Persicimonas caeni: one gene and its partner. The protein of the gene in region 2 interacts with the protein of the main gene of each other region in a pairwise test. Links are inferred from orthologs where the notes say so. Each region holds a gene or a part of one and is shown on either strand. Other genes may lie near its edges.

Region 1 (3,154 bases), 1.4 Mb from region 2 along the record:
CTGACGAAGCCGGTCTCTTAGGCACTTTGCTCTTCGAGTCCGTCATCAAGTCAGCTCCTTGCGAGCGGCCCGCCTCAGCCGGCTTGCACCCCGTTTTTTGGGGCGCCGGCCACGCGGCGGCGATTGACTAACACAGGGGTAGGTGTGCGTCAACTGGGTAGTTAGACGCTTCTTTCACAAACAAAAACACCCGGCTCGTCAAAGCGAACCGGGCGTTGTTGTAAGGCTGTGAGGCGAAGCTTATTCCTCTTCACCTTCATCGAGTTCGTCCTGCAGGTCTTCGGCGATGGACGACTCCTCGCCCGCCTCACCGGCGGCCTCTTCGGCGTCAATCTCGGCGCCCTCGACGCCCTCGACGCCCTCTTCGTCTTCCTCGTCGTCGGTCTCGGCCAAGCGAGCCATGCTGACGACCTTTTCGCTGTCGTCCGTGACCATGACTTTGACGCCCTGGGTATTACGCCCGTAGGTCGAGATCTCGCCGACGCGGGTGCGCAGGATCTGGCCCTGGTCGGTGATGAGCATCAGCTGGTCGTCGTTGTGCACCAGCCGGGTGCCAACCAGGCGGCCGTTGCGATCGTTGACCTTCATCGTGATGACGCCCTTGCCGCCTCGCGACTGCTGGGGGTACTCGTCGATGATGGTGCGCTTGCCGTAGCCGTTTTCGGTGATCGTGAGGATCGTCAGATCTTCGTCACGCTCGGTGGGCAACACCTCCATGCCCACCAGCTCGTCTTCACCCTTGAAGCGCATGCCGATGACGCCGGTGGCCGTGCGGCCCATGGGGCGCGCGTCGGACTCGTGGAAGCGAATCGACTGGCCGTTCTTGCTGACCATGAAGATGTCGTCATCGCCCTCGGAGAGGCGCACCGAGACGAGCTCGTCGCCCTCTTTGATGTTGAGCGCGATGATGCCGCCCGAGTGCACGTTCTGGTAGGCGATCAGCTCGGTCTTCTTGATGATGCCGTTGCGGGTGGCGAAGACGACGAATTTGTCCTCGTAGAAATCGTCCGAGGCCAAAATGGTCTGGACCGTCTCGTCTTCCTCGAGGGGCAGCAGGTTAGCCACGTGGCTTCCCTTGGTGGTGCGCGAGCCCAGAGGCAGCTCGTGGGTGCGCAGCATGTACAGCTTTCCGATCGAGGTGAAGATCAAGATATTCGTGTGCGTCGAGGCCACGAACATATCGGTGACGAAATCCTCGTCCTTGGTCCCCATGCCGCGCTTGCCGCGGCCACCGCGACGCTGGGCGCGATACTCGTCCAGCGGGGTACGCTTGGCGTAGCCCTGGTGGCTCAAGGTGACGACCATGTCTTCTTCGGCGATGAGATCTTCGAGCGACAGCTCGCTGACGTCGTACAAGATCTCGGTGCGACGCTCGTCGCCGTACGACTCTTTGACCTCGACGAGCTCGTCCTTGATGACACCCATCATCTTCTGCTCGTCGGCCAGAAGGCTTCGCAGATATTCGATGGTGGCGCGCACCTCGGCCAACTCTTCCAAGATCTTTTCGCGCTCGAGGCCGGTCAGCTTCTGCAGGCGCATGCGCAGGATGGCGTCGGCCTGACGCTCGCTGAGCTCGAAGCGCTCCATGAGGCCGGCCTGCGCCTCCGACGGCGAGTCGCTGGCGCGGATCAGCGCGATGACCTCGTCGAGGTAATCGAGCGCGATCTTGAGACCTTCGAGGATGTGGGCGCGATCTTCGGCCTTGTTCAGCTCGTAGATCGTGCGGCGGGTGACCACGTCACGACGGAAGTCGATGAAGTGGTTGAGCACCTCTTTGAGGCTCATCACCTGGGGCTGACCGTTGACAATCGCCAGCATGATAATGCCGAACGACGACTGCATCTGGGTCATCTTGTACAGGTTGTTCAACGTGATCTCGGGCATCACGTCGCGGCGAAGCTCGATGACGATGCGCATGCCCTTGCGGTCGGACTCGTCGCGCATGTCGGTGATGCCGTCGATCTTCTTGTCGCGCACCAGCTGGGCGATCTTCTCGATGAGGCGCGCCTTGTTGACCTGGTAGGGCAGCTCGGTGACGATCAGGCTCGACTTGCCCGACTTCTCGTTGTGCTCGATCTCGACCCGAGCGCGCATGCGGATGACGCCGCGGCCGGTCGAGTAGGCCTCTTGGATGCCCTTGGCGCCGTAGATCATCCCTGCGGTCGGGAAGTCCGGGCCGGGCACGATCTCCATGAGATCGCCCACCGTCATGTCCGGGTTCTCGATGAGGGCGACGGTCGCCTCGATGACCTCGGCCAAGTTGTGCGGCGGGATATTGGTCGACATACCGACCGCGATACCCGACGAGCCGTTGACCAGCAGGTTGGGCACCTTGGCGGGCAGGACCGACGGCTCTTTTTCGTTGCCGTCGTAGTTGGGCACCCAGTCGATGGTGTCCTTGTCGATGTCCGCCAGGAGCTCTTCGGTCACCCGGTTCATGCGAACTTCGGTATAACGCATCGCCGCGGCCGGGTCGCCGTCGACCGAGCCGAAGTTGCCCTGGCCGTCGACCAGGGGCACGCGCATGTTGAAGTCCTGGGCCATGCGCACCAGGGCGTCGTAGACCGCCGAGTCACCGTGGGGGTGGTATTTACCGATGACGTCGCCGACGACACGCGCCGACTTTTTGTAGGCCGCGTTCCAGCGGTTTCCCAGCTCGTGCTGGCTGTACAAAATACGCCGGTGGACCGGCTTGAGGCCGTCGCGGACATCCGGCAGGGCACGCCCGATGATGACGCTCATCGCGTAATCGAGGTACGAATGACGAATCTCGTCCTCGATATTTACGGGAATGACGTTTGCCGACTCATCTGCCATAAGGGTCTCTCCTCAAGACGTAAGCAAACGCCCCACCCGAGCGCGGCCACAGGCCGCATGGGCGGGCGCTCACCGAAAAACTACTTGTAAAAATCGTAGGTTGCTCGCTGCGAGCGCTGAGTCGCTAGCTAGCTTCGAGTCCCACATTCGCACCGAGAGCGCCGCGAGGCTATCAATAACGATCCCCACGGGCAAGCGCGACAAACAAATCAGCGTCGCCCTGAAACCTTCTGAAGCGTGGGCGCATCCTACAAGTCGAATGGTTACTGGTCTGGATGGGCACCTAACCGAGGCGCGAGACGCCTCGAGCACGTGCGCGCGCCCGATGCAAGCGGTG
Region 2 (3,876 bases):
CCGCAACGAGATCAGGTCGGAGGTCTTCTCCTTGAGGATATCGTCGACTTGCGAAAGGAAATCGATGGGGGACTGCATGGTGACACCGTTCTCGAAGCGGTCAAACTACGAATCACTTACAACAACATCTTGCTCATCGAACGCCTCGTTTCCAGCTTGCTGTTGCGACTGCAACCGCTCGAGCAGGCTGGACATCAGCGCCTGGATGTCTTCGAGGAAAACGTAAGGGTTATACAGATAAATTTTGATCTCTTCGCCGCCCACGCGCACTTCGAGCATGCCCTTGGCAGCCGTAGCGTTCATGCGCTGCAGGCCGAGCGCGTCGACGTCGAGCACCGACCAGTCGATCGACCAGGCCTTTTCTTCGCGGCCGACCAAGAGTTTGTCGTCGGTGACGCCCACAAAGTGGGTGCCGGCGAACGCATACCAATAAGCGGCATGTACAGAAAGGCCGAGCCCGCCTGCGACGAGCCCGGCAAAGATGGCGGTCCACAGATTCTCGCTGAATCCGTACTGCCACCAGATAAAGCCGGCGCCGGCGAGCATCAGCCCGCCGATGGCCAGGATGAGGGTATAGCCGAGGCGATTGAGCTGATAACGAAAGACGTCGACGTCGCCCCCTTGGAGGGCTTCGTCGACGCCTTTGGTGTCGAGAAGTTGAACGTTAGCCATGGGCTCCGTTAGACATCCAAGTTACGGACGTCGAGTGCGTTGGACTCGATGAACTCGCGGCGCGGCTCGACCTGGTCACCCATGAGCACGGTGAACATCTCGTCGGCCTCGATGGCGTCCTCGATGCGCACCTGCAGGAAGGTGCGGCTGTCCGGGTCCATGGTGGTGTCCCACAGCTGCTCGGGGTTCATCTCACCCAGACCCTTGTAGCGCTGGACCGACTGGCCTTTGCGCCCGGCGTCGAGCACCGCGTCGAGCAGCACGTCGATATTCTCGTAGGTCTGCTCGGTGCGTCCGTCGACGGTGACGTTGTCACCCAGCTCGCGGAACTTCTGCCAGATGCGCACCAGCTCTTCGTACTCGAAGCTGGTGAGCATCTCGCGGTCGACGCGGGTGGTCACGAGCGCGCCCGATACACGGGTGTGCCAGGTGGCCTGATACACGTCGTCGAACTCGCGGCTCTCGGAGATGGTCGGCGCGTGCCAGCGCGCGTTCTTGTGCTCTTCGGAGAGCTTCTCGCGCACCGCGTCCATCGTCTCGCGCAGGCCTTCGGCGTCCTGGAGATCTTCGACGGTCACCGGCGTGCGCACCAACTCGTTGATCACGCGCCGGTCGTTGCGACGGCTCATGCGGTCGGCGAACTTGCGGTAGTTGATCAGCTCCTCGACGAACTCGGCGAGCTCGTCGCCCTCGAGCTCTTTGCCGGCGCTTCCGCGCAGGCTGACGCTCGACTTGACGCGCTCGATGAGGAAGTCGTTGAGCGCCTTCTCGTCTTTCATGTAGGTGATCGAGCGGCCTCGCTTGACGCCGTACAGCGGCGGCTGGGCGATATACAGGTGGCCACGCTCGATGAGCTCGGGCATCTGACGGTAGAAGAACGTCAACAGCAGCGTACGGATGTGCGCGCCGTCGACGTCGGCGTCAGTCATGAGCACGATCTTGTGGTAGCGCAGCTTGTCCATGTCGAAGTGCTCGTCGCCGATGCCGCAGCCGAACGCCGAGATCATGGCCGCGATCTCGTTGTTGGACAGCATCTTGTCGAAGCGCGCCTTCTCGACGTTGAGGATCTTACCGCGCAGCGGCAAGATGGCCTGGAAGCGTCGCTCTCGGCCTTGTTTGGCCGAGCCGCCTGCAGAATCACCCTCAACAATGTAGATTTCGCTCTCCTCGGGGTCGCGCGACTGGCAGTCGGCGAGCTTGCCGGGAAGGCTGCCCACCGAGTTCATCGCCGACTTACGCGCGATCTCGCGCGCCTTGCGGGCCGCCTCGCGGGCGCGGCTGGCCGCCAGCGCCTTGTTGACGATGGTCTTGGCCGCGTTCGGGTTCTCGTTGAGGAAGTAGCCCAGGTACTCGTTGACCACCGACTCGACCATGCCCTTGATCTCGTTGGAGACCAGCTTCTCCTTGGTCTGGCTGGAGAATTTGGGGTCGGGCATCTTGACCGACAGCACCGAGGTCAGGCCCTCGCGGATGTCGTCGCCGTTGAGCGTCTCTTTGACCAGGTCGTTCGAGATCGCGTAGGCGTTGACCGTGCGCGTGAGCGAGGCGCGCAGACCCGACAGGTGGCTGCCGCCGTCTTTGTTGCGGATATTGTTCGTGTAGCAGAACACCGTGGTGTTGTACGAGTCGTTCCACTGCAGGCTGACCTCGACCTGCACGCCCTCCTCCTCGATGACCGACCGGATGTGGATCGGCTCGGGGTGGAGCGGCTGCTTGTTCTTGTTGAGGTCGCTCACGAACGAGTTGATGCCGCCTTCGAAGCTGAAGTCGTGGCGCTTGCCGTCTCGCTCGTCGATGATCGTGATGTTGACGCCGGCGTTCAGGTAGGCCTGCTCGCGCAGACGCTGCGACAGCGTGTCGTAGCTGAACGTGGTGCCCTCGAAGATCGTGGAGTCCGGCTTGAAGGTGATCTTGGTGCCGGTGGTCTTGGCCTTGCCGATCTCCTGGACCGGCTCCTTGGGCACGCCGCGGTTGTACTCCTGGGCCCACAGCTTGCCGTCGCGCTTGATCTCGAGCTTGAGCCACTCGCTCAAGGCGTTGACGACCGAGACACCGACGCCGTGCAGACCACCGGAGACCTTGTAGGAGTTCTGGTCGAACTTACCGCCGGCGTGCAGCACGGTCATGATGACCTCGGCGGCCGACTTGCCCGTCTTTTTGTGCACGTCGACCGGGATGCCGCGACCGTTGTCCTCGATCGTGATCACATCGTCGGCGCGAATGGTGATGGTCACCGTATCGCAGTGGCCGGCCAGCGCCTCATCGATGGAGTTGTCGACGACCTCGAAGACCATGTGGTGCAGGCCGGAGCCGTCGTCGGTATCACCGATATACATGCCTGGGCGCTTGCGCACGGCCTCCAAGCCCTCCAGGACCTGGATGTTGTCGGCGGTATATTCGTTACTTTCGGCGACAGCCTGCTTGAGCTCGTCGTCGAGCTCGAGTTTGCTGCCGTCACTCGAGACAATGGGAGGTTGTTCCTGAGTCATCAAATTTCCCTGATCAGAAACCGTCTGATCGCCAAAGCCGCCCCTACGGGGCGACCGTGGCCGATGAAGATTGGATCACGACAAAATCAAAAGTCGCGGAAACGTACCATGTTCGTGCGGTGAAGGGCAATGGAGGCCTCGGTTTTTGCAGCGCCTTCTACATAAGCAATTAAGGACATGAGGGCTGCGAATCGCCCACGGGTTCAGATTCGAGATCAGCGAGCCTGGAACGCGTCGCAAAACGCAGCCCCTATGTCCTTAATTGCCTATGTAGCGGGCGTCACGCCCCTGCAAGGCGTACTCTCCAGCCAAATCTACTCGACCGGATTCTCCAGCCGCCCAATGCCGTCAATCTCAACACTGACGACATTGCCGGGCTCCAGCGGCCCCACACCGTGGGGCGTGCCGGTCAGGATGACGTCGCCTGCCTCCAGAGTCATCACCTGGCTGACGAACGCCACGACATACTCGATGCCGAAGATGAAGTCGTTCAACTGGCTGCGTTGCCGCTCTTGGCCGTCGACCTGCAACACCAGCGTGTGCTCGGCGGGCAGGAAATTGTCGGCGGTCGCCACGGCGGGCCCCAGCGGGCAGAAGGTGTCGAAACCCTTGCCTCGCGTGTACCGCTTCTCGCGCCTCTGGATATCGCGAGCGGTCACGTCATTGGCGCATGTATAACCGAGAATAACCCCCGAAGATTCCTCGGGTTCCAGCC

Evidence for each region. Proteins that work in one complex are often made in the same cells at the same time.
Region 1: the proteins of gyrB (region 2) and gyrA interact in binary tests that used the Escherichia coli proteins (3 or more experiments, as listed by UniProt). The link is inferred for Persicimonas caeni from one-to-one orthologs.

What each region holds. Positions count from the first base shown.
Region 1 is NZ_CP041186.1:2,373,319-2,376,472, forward strand. The notes cover bases 30-3,154. They hold gyrA (DNA gyrase subunit A), read right to left. Parts: upstream 2,818-3,154; coding sequence 241-2,817; downstream 30-240. Other genes in these bases: FIV42_RS08805 (AtpZ/AtpI family protein), read right to left, coding at 30-46. In the rest of the region: more of FIV42_RS08805, read right to left, coding at 1-29. UniProt on the Escherichia coli protein: A type II topoisomerase that negatively supercoils closed circular double-stranded (ds) DNA in an ATP-dependent manner to maintain chromosomes in an underwound state.
Region 2 is NZ_CP041186.1:3,785,715-3,789,590, reverse strand. What follows is about bases 422-3,509. They hold gyrB (DNA topoisomerase (ATP-hydrolyzing) subunit B), read right to left. Parts: upstream 3,162-3,509; coding sequence 681-3,161; downstream 422-680. Other genes in these bases: FIV42_RS14080 (fumarylacetoacetate hydrolase family protein), read right to left, coding at 3,476-3,509; FIV42_RS14090 (hypothetical protein), read right to left, coding at 422-672. Also shown: FIV42_RS14095 (M20 metallopeptidase family protein), read right to left, coding at 1-78; more of FIV42_RS14090, read right to left, coding at 106-421; more of FIV42_RS14080, read right to left, coding at 3,510-3,876. UniProt on the Escherichia coli protein: DNA gyrase negatively supercoils closed circular double-stranded DNA in an ATP-dependent manner to maintain chromosomes in an underwound state.